Regions from separate parts of the Paenibacillus sp. M2 genome, predicted to be linked through region 2. Evidence: riboswitches for the same ligand, from Rfam matches in the RefSeq annotation. Region 2 holds a riboswitch; each other region holds the start of a gene.
The links. Region 2 has a riboswitch for thiamine pyrophosphate ahead of ACETMN_RS04660 (ECF transporter S component). Riboswitches for the same ligand answer to the same signal wherever they lie in the genome.

Region 1: another riboswitch for thiamine pyrophosphate. It lies ahead of tenA (thiaminase II); the one in region 2 lies ahead of ACETMN_RS04660 (ECF transporter S component).
Region 3: another riboswitch for thiamine pyrophosphate. It lies ahead of ACETMN_RS18445 (thiamine phosphate synthase); the one in region 2 lies ahead of ACETMN_RS04660 (ECF transporter S component).
Region 4: another riboswitch for thiamine pyrophosphate. It lies ahead of ACETMN_RS02445 (ABC transporter substrate-binding protein); the one in region 2 lies ahead of ACETMN_RS04660 (ECF transporter S component).

What each region holds. Positions count from the first base shown of each region.
Region 1 is NZ_CP169648.1:3,700,768-3,706,498, reverse strand. It holds gene ACETMN_RS16680 (nucleotidyltransferase domain-containing protein) at 1-774, opposite strand, end outside; gene ACETMN_RS16675 (CD3324 family protein) at 931-1,197, opposite strand; gene tenA (thiaminase II) at 1,530-2,192, opposite strand; TPP riboswitch at 2,306-2,403, opposite strand; gene ACETMN_RS16665 (endo-1,4-beta-xylanase) at 2,611-5,283, opposite strand.
Region 2 is NZ_CP169648.1:1,006,223-1,011,953, forward strand. It holds gene ACETMN_RS04645 (S-layer homology domain-containing protein) at 1-846, shown strand, start outside; gene ACETMN_RS04650 (pectate lyase) at 1,186-1,854, shown strand; gene ACETMN_RS04655 (copper amine oxidase N-terminal domain-containing protein) at 2,033-2,980, opposite strand; TPP riboswitch at 3,146-3,256, shown strand; gene ACETMN_RS04660 (ECF transporter S component) at 3,524-4,117, shown strand; gene ACETMN_RS04665 (ABC transporter ATP-binding protein) at 4,118-5,695, shown strand; gene ACETMN_RS04670 (energy-coupling factor transporter transmembrane component T family protein) at 5,670-5,731, shown strand, end outside.
Region 3 is NZ_CP169648.1:4,112,504-4,118,234, reverse strand. It holds gene ACETMN_RS18455 (hypothetical protein) at 1-616, shown strand, start outside; gene ACETMN_RS18450 (ABC-F family ATP-binding cassette domain-containing protein) at 755-2,305, shown strand; TPP riboswitch at 2,381-2,490, shown strand; gene ACETMN_RS18445 (thiamine phosphate synthase) at 2,683-3,378, shown strand; gene thiO (glycine oxidase ThiO) at 3,396-4,568, shown strand; gene thiS (sulfur carrier protein ThiS) at 4,565-4,768, shown strand; gene ACETMN_RS18430 (thiazole synthase) at 4,771-5,538, shown strand; gene ACETMN_RS18425 (ThiF family adenylyltransferase) at 5,535-5,731, shown strand, end outside.
Region 4 is NZ_CP169648.1:505,522-511,252, forward strand. It holds gene ACETMN_RS02435 (ABC transporter permease) at 1-9, opposite strand, end outside; gene ACETMN_RS02440 (MTH1187 family thiamine-binding protein) at 9-299, opposite strand; gene ACETMN_RS02445 (ABC transporter substrate-binding protein) at 524-1,564, opposite strand; TPP riboswitch at 1,772-1,884, opposite strand; gene ACETMN_RS02450 (phospholipase D-like domain-containing protein) at 2,319-3,719, shown strand; gene ACETMN_RS02455 (hypothetical protein) at 3,890-4,399, shown strand; gene ACETMN_RS02460 (MFS transporter) at 4,825-5,731, opposite strand, start outside.

The DNA of each region.
Region 1 (5,731 bases), 2.7 Mb from region 2:
AAGATTATCAAAGGTCGGAACCGGTTTAACAATGAAGTTATCACACATCGTGCTATGTAACCTCGTAACGCTATTCAACATATTAAAAGATGTTATTCGAATATCTTCAATGGTATGAGCTTCGATGATTGACATGTATAAGGATTCGAGATCATCCGGAACATAACGAAACGAACGTATCTCTTCCAAATATCGCTTGATCCCTCGTTTAATGCACGTGTTATTCATACTCACCAAGGCATTGACTAGATTGTACAGAACCCCAGCAGATGCATATCGCACTGAACCGATATCTTCACCAAGCATCGTATTGCTGTATGCTTGCTTAGCCAGATCGATCCATTTATTTGCCCGATTAAGACACGCTTCTCCTATCGGATTCGCAAGTGCATCAAGAGCTTTTTGCTGGAATTCGTTCAATTTTTCCAAATCCTCAGGCGTTGCATAGTAGAGTATTTTTAGGTCGGTTAGGCTGGATACGTTGGAACTCTCCAAGGTGGATTGCTCTTGTATTCTTGAATCCCATGGCGTGCAATAGATATCATATCCAACGTCATCCAAGATGAAGCAATCGGATATTTCCCATCCCTTTTCTGTATTATTTATGATGACTAAATCAAGATCGCTCTTCTCGTGAAAGTCACCGGTGCTAAATGAACCAGTAAGCCCAATAATGGCGATATCCTCTAGAAAATCTCTTTTTACGCGTTCAATCACCATGTTAATGAGCAGTTCATTTTTGTCCAGCAGCTTCTTCTTTATGATTTCGTTCATTCGTTACACCTCTTTGTATGATCCGGCCGTCCTTCATCACAACAACCTTAACTTGAGTCTATCGATTTAGAGGTGCGGTTACTATGTATAAGTTGATTTAAGTCATCTTTGCACAAAATCCGCTAAACCGTCGAAACGACGAGTTAGCGGATTTCATTAGTTCTTTGTATAGACTATTTTCTTTATGCTTTCGCAGGACAAGAAATACCGACCCGCCAACTCCTCTATCCTGACTCCATTGCAGAATAAGGATTTAATCTCAGCGTTTCGAGCAGAGACCCTACTCTTGCTCTCTGTTTTCTCGCCCCATTTTAGGTGCGCCTCTTTGGGTTTTGGGATATAAACCAATTCCCCTTGAACGTATTCTTGAATGATCCGTAACAATTCTTCCGGAAAAATAGACTCGGCTTTTGAATATTTCATGGGCCTCACTCCTTATTTAATAGATCAATAAGGTGCAAAGCCAGTTAGTAGAATATTACGATTCGTCGTTGGCAATGTGATTATTCCCGGGCTCTATGCAAAGCATTGCCATATCCTTCACTGGCTTTGCATAGAGCCGTGCATGTAAGAACCCTACCCCGATTGTTTTCAATAGCCTCACCTCCATAGAAAATAGATAGTTGCTATTTGCTTATTATATCAGGGCTTGTTGTTGAAATGTTTAATCATCTCTTTTGGGGCTGACACGTTCTGATTATTCGCTGTACTCATCTTGATTAGCTGCTCTCTAATTGAATTAACTAACATTGAACTCAAGGCTCCAGCCCCCATGACATCTCCCAAAAATCAAGCTCAAAACGACTGCACATCACGAAAATATCCTCCATCCGTTGGTACGTTCCCTCGCTACAGCCTTCTAATAGTTTATCCGTTAACGTCACAAGGGATTGATTGCTGTTGTTGTATTCAGAGGAAGCATATCCTGTGATCCACTCTCCGTAAAAAGGATGCTCAGCTGCACCTGGTTTTTGAGCAAGGACTTGACCAATCTCTGCATAACTCCATGAGCAGGCCAGAATGGATACAAGTACTTCTGCTATGCCACCCGCATGGGAAACAGAGAGCATATAGTTAGTGTAAGCTGCATTTTTCAGTGCAGGTTTTACCTGAAAAACATGATCCTCTGTAATTCCTAATCGCTCCATATAAGAACGATGAATTTTCATTTCGCCATTCAAGATGTTATCTACGTTTTTACTAAAAAACTGCATCAATTTGGGATCGTGCGACTTGACGATACCTAGTGCAAATACACGGGCATAATCATACAGGTACAAGTAGTCTTGCAGCAAATAATAACGAAATTGTTCGACCGGTAAGGAACCATCTCCGATTCCTTTAACAAAGGGATGCTCGAGACATTCCTTCCACACGGGCTGTGCTGCCTGATACAGTCTCTCTGAAATAGTCAACATATGTTCCTCCAATTCATAATGTACGTATTTAAAAACAAAAAAACGAAACATCCTATGGATGTTTCGCAGACAAATACACTAAAACAAGGGGGGTTCGCATGAGCTACCCAAGTCAGCGTTTCATCGTTGCATCCCTACGTTGGCATTATCCAAATCAGGTAAGGTCGGTTTAACACCCTCTCAGCCGGTTAAGGCTCCCTCGCAAACGGTTGTATGTAGTTGATAACTTTCTTATCCCCATAAAAGAGAAAATAACATCCATTTAGTATATCAAGGGCTGTTAAATATAGTCAAGGCAGATTGTATCGCCCCTTATCACCCTTCGGTGACGTATGTAAACGATGAAAACCATCACAACAATGGTTGAGTTTTAGCCACTGTTATGATGGTTTCTATTCTTGCAATTACTGCCGATGGTTTAATGCCCGAGTTTGTTCTTTCCAACAAAAGTGATTATTCCGTACTGGGAAGTGTTTCTCCAGCTCTCATTGGTCATATCATTCCACTTGGCTACGTTCTGCTTACCTCCGCCCTGGTTGTCGTTAATTTGAAGCTCGAAACCGAGAACATTTCCAGCTTTGGGTGTCAGTGAATGTAATTGGATTCTTGCTTCTACGAGATATCCTTTATTTGTTTTCTTCACAGCACTTACAAGGCGTCCGGGTGAGGCCCCCCCTGCAAAGGTTCCCACATTGTCTGCACTGATTCTGAACTGGGCATCATCATATTGAAAATACGGTGTGCGCTGGTGATTCTCGTCCAGGAAAATCTCAACCGAATCCTGATCCCATGGGTTAATGCTGTCTGTAATGATGTTTGGATCAGTGACGTCGATCAGCAGGTATAGATACTCACCTGACCACATTGCGCGAGCCACTGCCTCTGCACCTTCGCTCTGGTTCAACCGTTTTACTTCAAATGGTACAGCCTTATTCCATGATGCGTCTTTCTTCCCATCAATCTGAACAATCCCTTGCACAGCTTGTGCAGATTTGGGCATAGGAGCAAGTTGAATCACGCCGTATTTGCTTGTATCTTGCTCCTGTGATTGTGTTCGATCATTCCAGTACAGTGGATTATAATGTTGTGCCCCACTTGCACCGCCGTCAGTCACACGGATATCCAAGCCGGCTTCATATTCTGATCCGACTTGGATACCACCCCATGGAATGGACAATTCAACCTGATATCCGACTTTTGTCTCACGTACACGATATGAACGTTGCTCCGCGCCCTCAGCTTTACCCGACCGCTTAATGATTACATGTCGGTCATCTGCTTCATATGAGGTGGTCTTGCCATTATTGAGATCAATAAAGAGTTCTACTCTGTCATTCACGTCAGCCTTCGCATCCTGAACATCCACAAGGATATATAGGTTACTTTGATCCCATAAGGTGCGGAAACTAGCTGATCCTGAAGAATCACCCTTCAGTGGAGTAGACACCGCTTTGTTCCAGAGCGGATCTTGTGACTGTTTTTTGATATCCGGTTTACCTGAAAGTGAGACGGCTCTCTGTGTCAACACAGGCAAGCTGGATTCATCCACGAGTCCCCAGTATGCTTTTTTGGCCTTCAGGGCTGAATCAAACAGCATAGCCTGGTTGTTGTAAGACTTCTCATCTTGGAGTCCCCATAAGGTAACTGAAGATATGTGATCTTTGTGTTTTTTGTACAAATCCAACAGTTCCTTATATCGATACGCCTGCTTTACCGCAACTTCATCGGACATCTCTTCACCAAATGGAATTCCGCTATCCACATCCAGTTCCGTGATCTGAATATCCAATCCAAGTTCGGCGAACATGTTGATCGTTTTTTCAATTTCGCCGATGGGCGGGGATTCCATGTTATAGTGGGATTGCAAACCCACACCATCGATGAGCCCCTTCTCTTTCAGTCGTTTGACCAACCGATACATATGCTCTCTTTTCTCAGGGATTTCCGTGAAGTATTCGTTGTAGTATAATTTGGCATCCGGATCGGCTGCACGGGCGAATTCATAGGTTTTCTCAATGTAATCCGGACCGATTAGTTCATAAAAGGGACTTTTACGTAAACCGTTGGCATCACCATTGCTATCCGCAATCGCCTCGTTTACCACATCCCAGGCATAGATCTTACCTTTGTATCGGGTCATGACGGTTTCAACGTAATCCTGAATCCGGGCAAGTAGTAATTCTCGACTCGCAGGGTTACCCTGAGGTTCCTTGAACATCCACTCTGCAGCATCAATATGCCACAACAACGCATGTGCGCGTACGCCCATACCATGTTCCTCGGCGAACTGAACATATTGATCGGCTGCCTCGAACTCATAAACACCTTCGGAAGGAGAAATGTACTTCGGTTTCATCTCATAGGTTGCGGTCAAGCTGTTAAAGTGTTTTGTGAGCAGTTGTCCATATGCGCCTTCCAACTGCCAGCGATACACCGCTGCACCAATGGGGAAATCATCTTGATACAGGTCCTCCAGAGATCGAATCCCTTCTTCAATCTCCAGTTGCTCGGCCAGAGTAAATGATACATCATCCACATAGAACGATAACGTATCTACGCTATCTTCAGAGATGTAGGGTGTTTCGATGAACAAATTCAATTCAGTGGGATCATCGCTATATTGAAATTTTCCGGTGATCTTGTGCCATGTATTCCATTCTGCTTTGGCAATCTTCACGCTGCCGATCGGGTTCCAGCTTTCGGCATTTGTTTTTTTATATGTGGTAAGCTGTAGTGTTTGATCCGTGGTGGGCTGCTGGGTAAGTCTTACATATGCCGTAATTTCGTACTCTTGGTTACGCTTAAGCAGATCCTTCATGGATAACATCGGCCCATGATAGGAACGCTCACGGTTGGCGACCAGCATACTGGACTGACCTTCGTGTGCTTCCTGCTGTGTCACTGTCAGAATTTCACTACCGACACGTGGATTCCATCCTTGAAGTGTACCGTCTTCAAAGTTTGTGCTCATATGACCTCCCTCCACTTCCGTAACTGCCTTGGCTGCATGTGAGACATTCGAAAATGGAAGCATGGCGAGTACCAGCACAAGAACCAAGGCTGTTATATTCCATCGACCTAACCGTTTCATACAATTCCTCCTCTTGATTTGGTCTAAGTATTTCTGAACGGATTAACATCCAGATAAATAGATTATAGTTCTTTGGATAGCGCTTACATATAACAAATTTCCAATAGTTATAATAAAAAGTTATCATTTGGTAATCTTGTGTGAGTTAGGAAGCTGGAAATCCAACTCTGTTTTTGCTTTGGTCCGTTATTTTTGCCGGAATTCGATTTGGATATAAAAAAGACCAAAACGATATGCCTTCCCCTACTTACATAAGGAAAATGCAAAATCATTTTGGTCATGCCTGCTTTACCAGTAACAGCCAAACACTGCTAATATTCAATTCGTTATAATAAATTAGTTAGCAATCACTTTATTCGACATTTTTCTGCAATTTAATTTGCTTGATTCGACTTGATTTTTAGCGGCCTTCTATAGGCTTCCACCCATTCCCCTGCTCAATTGCCTA
Region 2 (5,731 bases):
ACATTGTACATCACTGTGGAGTCAGATGTTAATAAAACACATTTTGCAGGAAGCCAAAGTGGTGCAATCAAACTTACAGGATTCGGTGGTCACATCAAGGATGTAGCTGGAGCACCGGTTGCAGATTTAAGTATTTCGTTTAGAAAAGGCTTGGATAACAAAACAGGTGAAATTGTCGGTACTGTCAAAACGAATACTCAAGGAAACTACTATATCAATCTTCCCCCAGGCATCTACACAGGTGAACTTGGAGGTGGAGATACAAAATATATTACAACTTATCTCATTGGTGTCTCGGCAGTAAATGTAGAGAATAAACGTGAGAATCAAACTGCTATTGAAATACCTACACAAGATGAAACACGCTTTGTGTTAACTTGGGGTAAAGATCCAGTGGATCTGGATTCACACCTCGTAGGTCCAGCAGGTGATGAGGGAATGTTCCATACGTACTACTCTGATAAACAATATTATAATAATGGCGAACTTATGGTTGATTTGGATTTGGATGATGTAACGTCTTACGGACCTGAAACGACAACCATTCGTCATTTACTTCCTGGAACGTATACATTCTATGTTCATCATTTTTCTGGATCAAGCACAATCAAGAAATCTGGTGCCAAAATTGACGTGTTCCATGGTGCTGTAGCCACTCCAAGTGCAACGTATACTGTAGCAGATGCCAGTGGTAATGAAAGATACTGGGTCGTTCTCAGAATGATCGTTTCTGAAGAGGGTGTGGTTACTTATGAAACAGTAAATGAATTTACCAATCTCGATCCACTCACTTCACTTCAACCATCGGATGAAATTAACGAAGATGAATTGGAAACTCTAGAGTAAATAGAGTACTTAGATTAGTTTTAAATCTATCATGTAGAAACCCTGTCTATAAAAAGACTAAGGGTTTCTTTTTTTTGTATGAAATTTTGGTGGCTTAAATAGAGCATATCCGAAGTTGATATCGGTACATAACAAGTAGACATGATAACTCAAAGTATGTTGAAACATCAGGCTCTATGCTGGAAAATACAAACGTGATCTAATGATTATTCTAGTTGCCTTCCTTATTTGGTAGGATTAGGTTGTGGGTCGGACAGAGGTGCACCTCTGACGATCTTCCAGGACAAGCTCAGGCTTGTACAATATCAAATAACGAGAGAATAAGGGAGGAATAAAGTTATGAAAAAAATGTTGACGTTGTTGCTGTCCGCTGGTTTGGTTGCTTCTATATTTGGTGCCGTTCCGGCTGCGGCTGCACCTACCGTTGTAAATTCAACCATTGTGGTTCCAAAGGGCACGACCTATGACGGCCAAGGTAAAACATTTGTAGCCAATCCTTCCACACTGGGCGACGGATCTCAAGCAGAAAATCAGAAGCCAGTCTTTCGTCTGAAGGCAGGGGCCACGCTCAAAAACGTAAACATTGGATCACCAGCTGCTGATGGTGTTCATTGTTATGGCAACTGTAATATATCGAATGTGGTCTGGCAGGACGTGGGCGAGGATGCACTGACATTGAAGTCTGCCGGAACGGTTAACATTACCGGTGGGGCAGCGTATAAGGCTTATGATAAAGTGTTCCAGATGAATGCAGCTGGAACAATTAACATCAAAAATTTCCGTGCAGATGATATTGGCAAACTGGTTCGCCAAAATGGTGGAACTTCCTTCGCAGTTAACATGACGCTGGATAACTCCAACATTTCCAATGTAAAAGATTCGATTATGCGTACAGACAGCAGCACATCACAAGGGAAAATTACGAATACCCGTTATTCCAAAGTACCAACGTTGTTCAAGGGGTTTGCTTCAGGGAAAACGAGCCAGTCAGGGAACACGCAATATTAGACAGGAGATTGAATCGCGGGAGTTGGTAAAAGTTTAAGCTCCGCTTGTAATTTGAAGTTAAAATATAACGCCAAAAAGAGCGTCCCAAGGTCATTGCCACAATGACTTTGAGGGCGCTCTTTGTAATGCAGATGTGATAATATTTCTGCTGAGCAATGTCTTATAGAGGATGCTCAGACTATTTCTCTCCCGGAACTTCAACGATGACTTTGCCTTTCTCGGGGACAACAGAACCGGTATCAATAGAGCCCAATTTGTTCATGATCTCGTAAGAGGTTTCTTCAAGCATGCGAGAGTACTTGAATGATACGAGTGTTTGACCTGTTACGGAAGGACGAGTCCCTGCTTCAGCAACGGCTTTGTTTTTAATAAAGAACAGGTCACCGATGGTTCCGGCATTTTTGCTGATGTTAGCCTGCCATTGTAGCAGTGCACTTCCATTTTTAAGGATATAATAACTGATCAGATCGTTATCCTCAACAACGAAGAAACGATCTTTTTTACCTTGCTCAAAGATGTATTCAATGGATGAATCCACCGGACCCAAAGGATTGCGAATGTACAGACGTGCTTGTCCCAGTTCAGAGAAGCGTGGCAGATGCAGTGCGGCTTCACGCGCCACAGTCAGATCGGAACTGTTATATTCTTTTACAATCGTAGCGTCGGTAGTGTAAATGTAGGCTTCCTTGGCCTTCTGGTTCCACTGCACCTTGGCACCAAAAGCTTCACCGATGGCACGGAGCGGAAGCATCGCTTTACCATTCACCAGAATCGGCGCTGAGGATAATGTCGCATTCTGACCGTTTTTCTTCATTGTTTTGCTGTTAGATGTAAGGACATACTTATCGCTGCCTGTGCTAATGCTGATCTCTTTTGTTTTGTTATTGTAACCAAACGTATAGTTTCCGAGGAATTGAAGCTCCGTCAATGCCACGTACGTAATACCCTGCCGTATGACAACATCATATTGAGCTTGAACATTGTTAATATAAGCTGTGGGTTTAGTTGCTGCGGCTTCCGCCATAGTGGATGAGAGTAAGGCAGGTGCCGTGCCTGCGGTGAGTATCGAAGCGGCAAGGACCATTTTCCATGTTTTAAGCTGCCAAACAGAATTGTAATCTTTCATCACTATCAATCTCCCTTCTAATGTTTAAGACGGACTACATAACCTAAATGTTTCATATTATGGAAATTTAACCATCAGATTCTTTCCCCTGTTACCCCAAATGAAGCATGATGATTTTTCTAGGGATTGCCACAAATACCCATCTGATGTACATTAGAAGCAATGAAATAAGTGAACCGGGAGCTCAATGAAGTTGGGCTGAGAGAGTGGCCTTGTGCCGCTGACCGTACATCTGATCTGGGTAATGCCAGCGTAGAGAACATGGATTTGCGATATGTAAGGGTGAATTGTGAGAATGAACGTGGATGAACAACAGAACTCTTTGAACTGTGGTGGTGTATCTGCCATGACGGAGGGGCGCTGGTTGATATTCCATATTTTTGACATCCACCCAATACATCATTGTGAGGATTGTACACTGTACGTAAGGCCTGCCCGGAACCGGGGAGGCTTTTTCGTTTATTTTTAGAGGTTGTTCAACCAGTCTTTTTGAACACACACTTTTACAACCCCCACAGGGAACAAAGGAAGGACGTAGAGAACATGGCAACAACAGCAGGCAACAAGCGATTGAAACTAACGGATATTCTGGTAACCATCGTGATCGCAGTAGTGTTTGGGGTGATCTACAAGATATGGGGACCTACATATGACTTGATGAAACCCTTTGGTGTTCATGCGGAGCAGATGATCTACGGCATGTGGTTTATGGCGGGCACGTTTGCTTTTGTTATCATTCGTAAACCTGGCGTGGCTATTCTAGCCGAGGTTGCGGCTTCAACGGTAAGTGCTTTTCTGGGCAGTGAATGGGGCATGTCCACACTTGTATACGGTCTGTTGCAAGGATTGGGAGCCGAGATATTCTTCGCCGCATTTTTGTATCGTAAAACCAACCTGTTTGTCACCTGTCTTGCAGCCATAGGAGCCGCAGCGGCTTCGCTTTTGCTGGATTATCAGTACGGGTATATTGATTCACTCTCGGCCTGGAATTATACGTTATTTATCGGATTCCGCTTCATCGGAAGCATCTTGATTGCAGGAGTGTTTGCTTATTATCTCGCCAAAGCATTGGAACTGACCGGTGTAACACGCTCAATCAGACCAGTATCCAAACAAGATTATGAGGCGCTGGATTAGATGAGCGTAGAGGGGAATTCGCAAGCGGTAAGTGTGACAAATCTAAGATGCAAGTTCCCGGGAGAGAAAGCCTTGGTATTTCAAGGCTTGTCTCTTTCTGTGCGTCAAGGGGAGAAAGTGCTGTTGCTTGGCCCAAGCGGCTCCGGTAAATCGACGTTATTGCAAATTCTGAGCGGTTTAATTCCACGTTCAGTTGAAATTCCGATGAAATGTGATGATATTCAGGTTCCCGCCAGAGCAGGAGTAGTCTTTCAGGATCCGGATACCCAGTTCTGTATGTCCTTTACGGATGAAGAGATCGCATTTGTTCTGGAAAACCGAAATATTCCGCGTGAAAAGATGCCAGGGCTGATTGAATATTATCTGAAACAAGTGGGGTTATCCTTTGAACAGAATCGTGTATTGATCCAGTCCATGTCTCAGGGGATGAAGCAGCGTCTCGCGATTGCTTCAATGCTTGCCATGGACCCGGAGGTATTGTTTTTGGATGAACCCACTGCACTGCTGGATGATGAGGGTACTTCCCAAGTGTGGGATACCGTTAAACGGATCGCCAGTGACAAAACGATCATCATCGTTGAACACAAAATAAACGAGATTGTGGATATGGTCGACCGCATCATTGTCTTATCACCTGAAGGAAAGATTGTGGCGGATGGGCCAGCACAGCAGGTATTCACGGATGAACGGAGCAAGTTGAGGGATTATGGAATCTGGTATCCAGGCGTGTGGGAAGAGCATGAGCAGGAGAGGGCAACAAAAGAAGAAAAGGGAAGTGCTTCTGGAGAGCTTCAATTGTGTGTGGACCAAGGCATCTCAAGTTTGGAAGCACAGCAATCGTCTGGTTTATCCGATACACCGGGTATATCCCCCATATCTCACGTCTCATCCATATTACCTGTATCACCCGCCTATCAGCCTGCACTGGACTTGCAGCAGTTCACCGGATGGCGTGGGAAAACACCTTTCATTCAGGTGGAGCAGGCCAAGGTATGGCATGGAGACTGGATTGGTATTGTCGGAGCTAATGGAGCAGGCAAGAGTTCATTGTTGTTATCTCTGATGAATATCCTGAAAACAACAGGTCATTATGAGGTGGAAAGTCAGCCTTCTGGCAAAACGGAACAGCTTGCAGATCGAATCGCGTTTGTATTTCAGAACCCGGAGTTTCAATTTGTAACCAACACCGTCGCGGAAGAAGTGGAATTCTCATTGCTGGGGGGCAGGCTTACAACGGAAGAAAGACATGCCAGAACTACTCATATGTTAAATCAATTTGGACTAGTCGACTTGTCCGAGCGCCACCCCTATCAATTATCGATGGGGCAGAAACGACGTTTGAGCGTGGCATCCGCATTGGTCAGAGAGCAGCGAATTCTGTTGCTGGATGAACCCACTTTTGGACAGGATGCCCGCAATACGTTTGCCATGTTAGCACAGCTGGAGCAATTGCGGAGAGAGGGAACAGCCATTGTTATGGTTACCCATGATCGTGAAATTGTAAAAAGATATTGCACCCGAATCTGGACGGTGGATGAGGGGAGGTTATCTGATGCAACTGTCGTTTCCTCACCGTGAAACTTGGCTTCATAACGTCAATCCGGGATTAAAGAT
Region 3 (5,731 bases), 3.1 Mb from region 2:
AACAGAGATGACGGGTCACCGTGAAGATTCTTTCAGGCAAGTGTGGAGTCCCAAGAAACCTTATACATATTCAGATTCTGATGGTAACAGTATTAACTTTACACTGGACGACTACGTATATGCTTTTGACGCAAGCGCAGGGAAATGGATTGAGGGATTCCAAAAAGAACTGGCTTCAACCACACAGATTCCTTTACTTCAGAATACCAGCGTATTTGAGCAAGTTAGACAAAGCCGGATTGTGACTACTGTTCAGGATGATCTGGCTGATGTGATTAACCGCCATAATGAGTTTGCCAGAAAGAACGGTATTTCCTATACGTTTACGATGCCCCTGATTGCGCAGCAAGATTGGTACAACTCCATTAACGATACAGGCATTATGGCCTTTGTCCAAGGTATAGGTGTGGGTGACCAGAAGATCAACAATTACGCAATTGGTGGAGGCAGACTTGTGAAGAAAACCGCCATCGTAGGTGGGGTAGATCCTTTAACGGGTATCAAGTACTACTATCCCTCCACATGTGGTAATGGTTACCGTGCTGAAGAGGTGTTTACAGACGCAAGACAAGCAGCTACACAGGGCTATTTCGAATATAAATGCTCTAATCGTTAGGGTAGCCTGCATGACATAATCATGTAAGAGGTTCCTGAACTGTTTACATTACTTTCAGAAAAGACGGGACCTGTGCTAGAATAGGGTTTCGGAACAATAACAAAAGTAATGTCTAATAGATAGGAGCAACCTCATCTTATGAGTTTATTGTCAGTAGAGAACGTAAGTCACAATTTTGGAGATCGCACGTTATTTAAAAATGTATCGTTTCGTTTACTTGCCGGAGAGCGCGTAGGACTTGTTGGTGCCAATGGTGTGGGTAAATCAACATTAATGAACATCCTTACCGGTAAATTGCTTAAAGATAGTGGAAAAGTGGAATGGACACCTAAGGTCCGTTATGGATATCTGGATCAGCACACGAAGCTTACGCCAGGCAAAACCATTCGTGACGTCCTTAAGGATGCATTCCTTCCGTTGCTTGAATTGGAAAAAGAAATGATGAATATTACGGACCAGATGGCAGATGCAGATCCAGATAAGCTGGAGCAGTTGCTAGAAGAGATGGGCGATATTCAGGAACAACTGGAACAGGGCGACTTTTATCTGATTGACGTAAAAGTGGAAGAGATGGCCAATGGTCTTGGTTTGTCCGCAATTGGTCTTGATCGAGATGTCGCAGCTCTAAGTGGTGGACAACGTACCAAGGTGCTTCTTGCCAAGCTTTTGCTCGAGAAACCTACAGCGCTTTTGCTGGATGAGCCGACCAACTATCTGGATGTAGAACACATTGAATGGTTGTCACGTTACCTGAAGGACTACCCGCACGCGTTCCTCTTAATCTCCCATGACACGGAATTCATGAATGAAGTCGTAAATGTCATTTATCATTTGGAATTTGCCAAATTAACGAGATATGCAGCGAACTATAACAAGTTCCTCGAGATGGCTGATATGAATAAAGCCCAGCATATTGATGCATACGAGAAACAGCAAGAGTACATCAAGAAACAGGAAGATTTCATTCAGCGTAACAAGGCACGTGCTTCAACTTCAGGTCGAGCGAAGAGCCGGGAGAAACAGCTGGACAGAATTGAACGTATTGATCGTCCGGATGAAGCAGCTAAACCAACGTTCAAATTCAAGGATGCCCGCGCGAGCAGCAAAACGGTCTTTGAGGGCATTGATTTTGAAATTGGATATACGTATCCTTTGCTGCCCAAAATGACGATGACAATTGAACGTGGTGAGAAAATTGCCATCGTAGGTTGTAATGGTGTGGGTAAATCGACACTGCTGAAAACAATTCTGGGTAAAATATCTCCACTCAGTGGAAAGACCTTTTTGGGAGATTATCTCGAAACGGCCTATTTTGAGCAGGAAGTTCGTGCTGGAAATATCACGCCTATCGAGGACGTCTGGAATGAGTTTTCACATTTGACCCAGAATGAGGTCCGGGGTCATCTCGCTCGCTGTGGGTTGAAAAATGAGCACATTACCCGTCCGCTTAACATGCTGAGTGGTGGAGAACAAGCCAAGGTTCGTTTATGCAAACTTTTGATGCGTGAAAGCAACTGGATTTTATTCGATGAGCCGACAAACCATCTCGATGTCACAGCCAAAGCGGAGTTGCAGCGTGCTTTGCAAGAATTCAAGGGAACGGTGTTACTTGTATCTCATGAACCTGATTTCTACGAGGGTTGGGTTACCAAAACATGGAATGTCGAAGAATGGTCTGAGAAAAACTAGAAGATTCAAGACCATGTTTAACAGAAATGACGGTGACAAAAAAATCCGTCTATGGTAACATAGGCTACAACTTCATATGAACACTAGGGGGGCCGCACGATGCGGCTGAGATGGAAGAATGCGATTCCGGACCCTTTGCACCTGATCTGGATCATACCAGCGTAGGGAAGTGGCGAGCGCGTTTCAGTGAATGACGTGAGCAACGGCAATTCGAAAGGATTTCAACCGTCTGCTTAACGAATTGAAACATGCAGTTGCGTGTATAACGTTAAGGCTATAAGGTCTATAGCTTTATTACACGAAATGAACTGTATGCTTCAGTCAGTCATCTGGTCCTATAATTAACACGCAGCCACTCCCCTACGGGAGTGGCTTTTTTGTGTTTTCATAGCATTCACGCCTGGAAGGAGATGAACAGTACGGTAATTTCTCATGAACGTGTACACGGATCATTTGAACTGCATGTTGTATCTACGGGTGTAGGGAATCAAGCATCTTTTGTAAAAGCTGCAAAGGACATTTGGCCATGGGTGGACTACATCCATATACGAGAGAAACAACTCTCATGGCAACAAAAGATCGGTTGGGCTGAAAGTCTGCGTGGTGTTGGCGTTCCATCTTGTCGCATCGTTATCAATGGTTCAGAACTGCCACCACAGAATGACATCTATGGCGGTGTACATTGGGGGCAAGAGGCTATACGTAACTACAACCCTGCTGTTATAAGCAATGTCCAGCGAATTCGTCTGGGTGTATCTGTTCATTCAATCGATGAGGCAAAAATCGCTGAAGAACGGGGAGCCGATTACCTTTTCTTCGGGCATGTCTACTCAACCAACAGTAAGCCTGATCTTGAACCAAGAGGATTATATGCTCTGGCTGAAGTGTGCTCTGGTGTCTCCATTCCTGTCATGGGGATTGGGGGAATCAAACCGGGAAACATTCACGCTATTCGCTCTGCAGGCGCACAGGGAGTTGCTGTGATCTCGAATGTATGGGCGAGCGTTTCCCCGGATCGGGCGGCTGCATTATTAAGGCAGGGTATCGTTGCTACAGAAGGTCTGAGCCGCTGAATCAAGGAGATGAGAGGATGAAAAAGATCATTACTGATAGACCGGATAAGATTCATGCAGAAACGATTATTGTAGGCGGAGGCGTTGTTGGATGTGCCATCGCATATGAGCTTGCTTCCCGTGGACAGGATGTGCTGTTGCTGGAGAGTTCGGCGATTGCAGGAGGCACTTCTTGCGCGGCGGCTGGAATGCTGGCGGCAGATAGTGAGGATTTTGCTCATCCTTTGATGGCTAAGCTCGCCAGGCAGAGTAGACAGTTACTTATCGAACAACAGGTGCTAATGGCTACACTCAGTGAGGTAGAGACTGGCCTGCAACGCCAGGGATTCCTAACTCCTTTTCGTTCATACGGTGAATTAAGTAGTTATAAGAACAATCGGAAGTCTGCGTTGTCTGCTTCTACTGATGAGGTATGGTGGGATCGTTCCGTTGTGCAACAGGAGGCATCATGGCTCAACAGAGATACGTATGGAGCCTATTACAGACCTTACGAGAGTGAAATTCTTCCAGTCCATCTAACGAAGGCATACGCCGAATCCGCTCAAGCATTGGGAGCACGGGTTATGGAGGACATACAGGATATACGTGTGCAAGCAAACGAACACGGCGTGCAGGGGATCACCACATCGATCGGTGAGATGAAATGCAAACATGTCATTATAGCGGCTGGATTACAGAGTGAAGAGTTGATGAGACATGTAAATCTGAGCTTGCCTGTGTGGTCGGTGAAAGGTGAAATAGCCGCCGTTCAGTTCTCAGATGAACATGCAGGGTACAGACCTGACAGAACGGTGTATGCAGAGGATATCTATATTGTTCCCAAAGCCAATGGCGAAGTTTGGCTTGGGGCAACCAGTCTGCCAGGCAGAACGGATTTGAACGTTTCTGTACAGGGTGTTCAAAAGCTGCTAACAGCGGCTACCCACTGGGTGCCTGGGATGAAGGAAGCACAATTTATACGAGCGTGGGCAGGCGTAAGACCGGCAACTCCAGATGGATTGCCTTATATAGGTGCTTGCAAGAGTATACCCGGGCTGTTCGCCGCCTTTGGGCATTACCGCAACGGTATCTTGCTTAGTGCGATAACAGGCAGGCTTATCGCTGAGTTGCTCGCTGGCAAAATCTCAGAAGAACTCGGAATTGAGGCGCTGAGTCCGGAGCGATTGAACAGAAAGGGAGTGGTGCAGTGAATATCATCGTTAATGGTCAACGGATGGAGATTGAAGACAGATTGAATCGTGTGGATAAACTGCTTAAATCTTTTGATCTGCAAGTCAAGACTGTAGTTGTAGAGCTGAACAAGCATATTTTAACCCGTGAGTATCATGAAACGACGGCATTAAGAGAAGGCGATCGAATTGAGATTGTACATTTTGTAGGAGGCGGTTGATGATGTTGAACATTGGTAAATATACGTTTGAGTCCAGATTGTTGCTCGGAACAGGCAAGTTTTCGGATCTGGAAGTGCAAAGTCAGGCTGTGGAAGCATCTGAAACGGAAGTTTTGACTTTTGCTGTTCGTCGTCTGAATTTGGAGGAACGTAATCAGAAGCATTTCCTGGATACGTTGGATCTGGACAAATACACACTTCTTCCGAATACGGCAGGGGCTTCCACTGCGGAAGAGGCGGTGCGGATTGCCGAGCTTGCGCGGGCTTCAGGACTTTGTGATATGATAAAAGTTGAAGTCATCGGAGATGGAATGACGTTACTCCCAGATCCAATTGAAACGTACAAGGCTTGCGAAATTTTGCTTGAAAATGGCTTCACGGTATTGCCTTATATTTCAGATGATGTCATTCTGGCCAAAAGGCTACAATTGCTTGGCGTACATGCTGTAATGCCTGGCGCTTCTCCCATCGGAGCTGGCAGAGGCATTATCAATCCCTATAACCTTGAGATCATCATTGAGCAGGCCGTTGTGCCTGTGATTGTGGATGCAGGGTTGCGCTCCCCAAAAGATGCTGCTTATGCGATGGAACTTGGTGCAGATGGCGTATTGTTAAATACAGCCGTATCCGGATCAGGGGATCCAGTGAGCATGGCTAAAGCGATGCGATTGGGGGTAGAAGCGGGTAGACTGGCATATGAGGCAGGCATGATTCCAGTAAAGCGTTATGCAGCAGCCAGTAGTCCGGTGGAAGGAATGGTTCATACATGACAGATCAATTAACATCCTCATCCTCAGAACAGGCCGATCGTTATTCCAGACAGGAACGGTACGCGCCACTTGGCAAGGAAGGCCAGGCCAGATTAAAGGGCAGCAGAGTTTTAATTGTAGGCGCTGGCGCACTCGGAACAGGAATTGCAGAAACGTTAGTTCGTTCAGGAGTCGGACACTTAACGATTGTGGA
Region 4 (5,731 bases), 500 kb from region 2:
GGCATTCATTAGCGGTACTTCTCCGTCAGGGTATCCATGCTGAAGCCAGTAGGGCTATGGGCGATTTTGATCTGGGAGATGATGCTTGGGCTGCCAGCCTCGACGAGTACTTCGTGCATTTTGCGGACAACCTCCAGCAGTTCCTCCAGTTCCCCCTCCATCGTGGTGTCGAGCGGGTTCACCTGATATTTCAGGCCAGATTGCTGAATAACTTCAATGGCGCGATCTACATAAGGATAAGGGTTCTCGCCATTTGGCGTTTTTGGAATAACCTGAATGCTAAGTAGTGTGCTTGCCATGTGAGATCACGGCTCCTTTCGTGATATATAAAATGAACTAATGACGGTTACACTTGCCACTTCGATGACAGAATAACCTTCCAATCGCTGTTATCCCCAGATTTTTTTGATTCCCTTTCTCTAAAGGGAAAATCCGGTGATAAAGGCGACCGCTTCGCTTTTTCACGTTATTTCTGTCCTCTCCGTCCTCGTGTAAATATTAAGTTCGTTTTATATGAGATATTTTATTGGGGTAAAAACGCGTTCGTATATGCTTTGCTCACGTCGACCTGTTCATCCAGCAGTTTTTTGCTAAACATCCAGTCGGTGTAGTTCTGCCACACTTCCTGTTTCTGTTCTCCCCAGCGCGGGGCGTCATCCGTGTACTTTGGACTCAGCCATTTCTGGCTTGCCAGTACCAGGTCTTTATCCAGATCCGGGACGGCCTTGATCAGAATATTCGCTGCGTCTTCGGGATGATCAATTGCGTATTGATATCCTTCTGAAGTGGCTTTCAGGAATGCTTTCACCAACTCAGGGTCGTTCTGAATCGTCTGCTCGTTCGTTACGAGAACAGGCGTGTAGTAATCCAGTGCATCTGAATAATCCTTCACATATAACATGTCGATCGGTTCTCCGCGCAGTTCAGCTTCAATCCCCGTCCAGGCGTAGAAAATCCACGCGAAATCAATGTCCCGTTTTACTGCGGTGAAAAAGTCAGCGTCACCCATGTTAATGTTTTTTACTTTGGATACATCGGCTCCGTCGCTTTCCATAATGGATTGCATCACGGCTTCTTCCACAGGCGAACCCCAACCGCCATAGGTTTTCCCTTCAAAATCTTTCGGTGATTTGATATTCCGATCCGCCGGAGCAGCGAACCCGGATGTATTATGCTGAATAACTGCTGCGATGGAGACGAGTGGAACACCTTGTGTACGGGCTTGAGTTACACTTTCCTGATAACTTACGCCAAAAGGCACTTCATTCGAGGCAACCATTGTATCTGCGCCACCGGCACCTGGTTGTACAATCTCTACATTCAAGCCCTCAGCCTTGTAAAAACCTTGACCCACAGCCGCATACAGGCCGGTATGATTCGTATTTGGTGTCCAGTCGAGCACCACTTTAATATCTTTCAGGGCGGCAGTGTCACCTTTGTTGCTGCTTTCCGTATTTGTGTTGCCGTTCTGACCAGCTGGGGCAGCTTCTTTACCGCCACATGCGGCCACGGTCACCAGTAGTACACATAAGAGCAACAGTCCCATTGTTTTACGCCATTTCATCTGTGATTCTCTCCTTCGGTATGTCCGGCCGATTGGCACGGGGTACTCCTTGGCTTCATATCCAATCATCTTGCATAAATCGACAGATTTATACCAGTTGGATCTGGATGACTTATTTTTGTTTCGATAAATAAAACAAAAAAAGCGTCCCGTAATCCGGGACGCGTGCAGGCGTTAGAGAGGTGGCGTTCAGCCAGAGGGCTGTGCCATTTCGATATACTCCGATTCCTACGCTGGCATGATCCAGATCAGGTCTAAGGGTTAGTATCTTGGTGGGATACACTCTCAGCCGGCCAATTCCGACTCCCCTGGGAAACTATGAAGTTACGGGCATTACTAGGTGTAATTATAGGCCAGCGGGTGGAACGTGTCCAGTCAGGAACTGGATGGGGACAGATATGAACTTATCAAACAGGCCTTTATACAGATGTATATCAGCCTGTTTAGATGTGTTATTTTCAATAATTATCGTTGCGAATCATATAAGGAAATCTGGCTGAGTGTAGAAGCACCGGATAGTGGGTCATAGCCTAAGTGCTGAAGATCTGGAGGGCTCCCAACAAATACTTAGATCAAATCCGATGTTTGATATCTCGTCGCATAAGGGCTGCTTTCCCTATTTCAGTGATCAGCTTTTGCTCGTTTGACCTTGAGCGGTGCAGCTTGAGTAATTTAAACAACATAATTTAGATACAAAAGGAGATAGTACTGCTATACAAATAAATACTTTTACATACAAATGGGGGAGTGCTGAATGATCCTTAAAACCATAATTGCAATTATTTTGTCCTATAGTGTCTACGTTTTTTTCACGGCTTACCTTTTATTTTTGGTTCCGTCTCCATCGACTATTGAAAATACGGATATGCAAAAAGCGTTAACAGAAGGAAGTACAACAGATCGCGTAATGCTCCTGGAGGACGGCTTTCAATCGGGTCAGGTGAGAATCCAGACCATTCGAGAGGCGAAAACAAGCATCGACCTGGCGTATTACTCCATCCAAAAAGGAAAAACATCTCAACTCTTTTTTGCTGCGTTATTCGATGCAGCTGATCGGGGTGTTCATGTTCGAATCATTTTAGACGGGATTTTTCACAGCATGCGCGGAGAGTTGCGTGATATTCCAGATGCCATTGCAGCTCACCCCAATGTGGAATTAAGATATTATGAACCACTTCACCTATTTATGCCATGGACATGGCATAACCGTATGCATGACAAGATCCTTCTTGTCGACAACACATATGGCATTATTGGCGGCCAAAATATTGGTGATAAATACATGGCATCGCAACCCCCAAAAGACTATGTATTCGATCGGGATGTCCTTGTTTACAATCCAAACGATAATACGAACAGCACGGTTGTTGAAATGAAACAATATATAGATCAGTTATGGAACCATCCATTCACCAAACCAGAAAAACATGCAAAACGTCAGCATCATGCAAAAGGATTAAAAGAGCTGGCTCAGCTGGCTGAGTTATATAAAAAGGCCCGCGCTCAGAGCGATCCTTTTGTTAAAGTGTTGCCGAAGGAATGGGCTCAAGGAACTCTTCATTCCGACCACGTCGCTTTCATTCACAATCCAATCCAAAGGCTGTATAAAGAACCGATCATGTGGAGAGCATTTGTTCATTTCGCCAATCAAGCAAAGTCGAAAGTGTACCTTCAGACGCCATATGCCATTCCCACCAAGAAAATGATGAAAGCAGTACATCTGTCGATGAATCCAGAAACAGAATGGGTCATGCTAACCAATTCAATCCAGCAGACCCCTAACCCTTTGGCTTTCGCGGGATACTTAAGCTCTAAAGAGCGGTTACTTGATACCAGTCTGGCTATTTATGAATACCAAGGCCCTTATTCCATACACGGCAAATCATTTGTCATGGATGATTACCTCAGCATGGTTGGTTCGTATAATCTTGATCCCAGATCTGCCTTCCTCAATACTGAATCTGCTGTGGTCATTTCCGGTTCTGCATTCGCCAACCAACTAACAGAGGCTATGGATATCAAACGTGCACATAGTACACTTGCGGTTAAAGGTGAGCATCCAGCAGAATCTACGAATCAGAAAGGCTCTGTTTTCAAACGAATAGCAATCACAGCGTTATCCAAACTGTCTTTTCTCTGGAAATTTATGTTGTAGATAAAAACTGCATTCTCTTGAGGTTGAATTTTTCTCCGCTTCATCGAAACTTGCGTTTCTCGCGTCAACCTGCAATTCATCACACGGGAAGAAAATCAGATTTGTTCACGGAATGTTCACTTATGTGGAGGGTTTACTCATCTCTATAATTACGAAGGTAAACAGAGAGGATGAGAGAATTGCCAACAAGCAAGAAGGAACAAATTATTTTCGGATTAATGATGTGTACAGGGATGGTCTTGGTCATGATGTTCTTCAATCTATGGCACAGTGGGCTACTCGGCAAGATGTCCCCGCTTGAAATACTGCTTCAATTCATATTATGTTTTGTCATCGCGTTTCTGGTGGAGTCATTCATTGTCGGGCCTGTAGCGAGAAAGATTGCTTTTTCCTTGCCCTTTGACAAGTCCAACAAGATTTTGGGTGTGCTTGCTATGTCATTTTTTATGGTGATTGGCATGGTTCTGATCATGTCCATGTATGGAATGATCTCGGCATATCTCGCTGATCAATTAAGTGGGTCATCCGTACTCCGTACGTATCTCCATACAATCGCTCGTAACTTCAGCCTGGCGCTTCCATATCAGTTGATCGTTCTGGGACCACTCGTGCGATATGTATTTGGTAAATGCATCAAGGTTAACGGGCCCGTAATGCCTGTCGTTAACAAAGGTGTGTGATTCGGTTTGCCATAAGTATTTCCTGGGCAATCTTGTGCGCAAATGAATAGATCGTATTCTCACCTTTAATGAAAGGTGATCAGAGAGGCAGAGATAGGGCACTCGCCACCATGGTTACAGGCTAACGAATCGAGAACATCTTATTCGGCCAGTTTCTAAGGGAATGAAGACCTAACGAATCTCAGCGGTGTTATTATGCAAAAAACCTCCAACGAGGCATTTAATTGAAGCTAATTATCTATAATAACGTCTCTAGGATTCGTTAGATTTCAAATATGCAGAAATGGAGGGGGATAGCGTGTGCTAGGTTCGTTAGAACAGAGTAACGCTAAAACAAAATGTCCACCGCCAAAGTCATGGAGGTGGACATCTCAATCCCTATAATTGGTAATTCTACTCTCAGGCTAAGGGCGGACCCATAACTGTTAAGTCGCTGTATCGACCACATGTTTGTTCTGCCATTGATACGTGATTACACTAATGACAAGCAGGCCAACCGCAAAGATGGCAAGCATCCATGCAGATTGATTAACCGCCAGATGATCAAGGCTCCATCCCGTGGTCAAAGGAAGAATGGCACCGCCAACCCCACCTGAGGCAATCAAAATGCTGGGAGTGGATTCTTCGGTTCCAGGCAGCAGTTTACTGGCGAAGACAAGAGCAATGGAGAATATCCCTGACATCGCAAGTCCAAGCAGCAAGATGATGAGAAATGCAGACCAGATTTGGTTTGTAAATGGAAATACCATTAACAAAAGGACAGATGCAAGACAGCTGTACAGAACATAGACGCGGTATTGGAATTTCTCTGCGATATACCCGGCGAAGAGTCGTCCCACGGACATGGCAATCCAGAAACAGGTGACACTAAGTGCTGCTCCGGCTTCCTTCATGTTCATTTTCTCAATCAGAATCGCTGGCATGAAATTCGCAAGGCTCATCTCGGTGCCAACATAAAGGAAGAAGAACAAGACAAATAGAACCAGAAGAGTCAGGTTGCGTCCGCGATAGGCTGAACCGGGTATACTTGCAGATGCGGGGTGTATCTCACCTAATGTTCCGGCAGTGTTCGTATGTACCGAAGCAGGATTTGACCCCCGTTGATCCAGAACCTTGTCCAGCTCTCCAAATGATCCTTTCGCCCAGAAAACAAAGGTCAGCGCTGCGCATATTGCAACAACGAGGAAGGACAGACGCCAGTATCCGGCAGCAATCAGTGCGCTGGCCATGAGCGGCATGACCATGGCCCCGATCCCGAATAATACTTCCAGTCGGCTCATGGCAACGGCGGTATTATCTTTGATTGCAGCGATGATAATGGTGCCAATGACA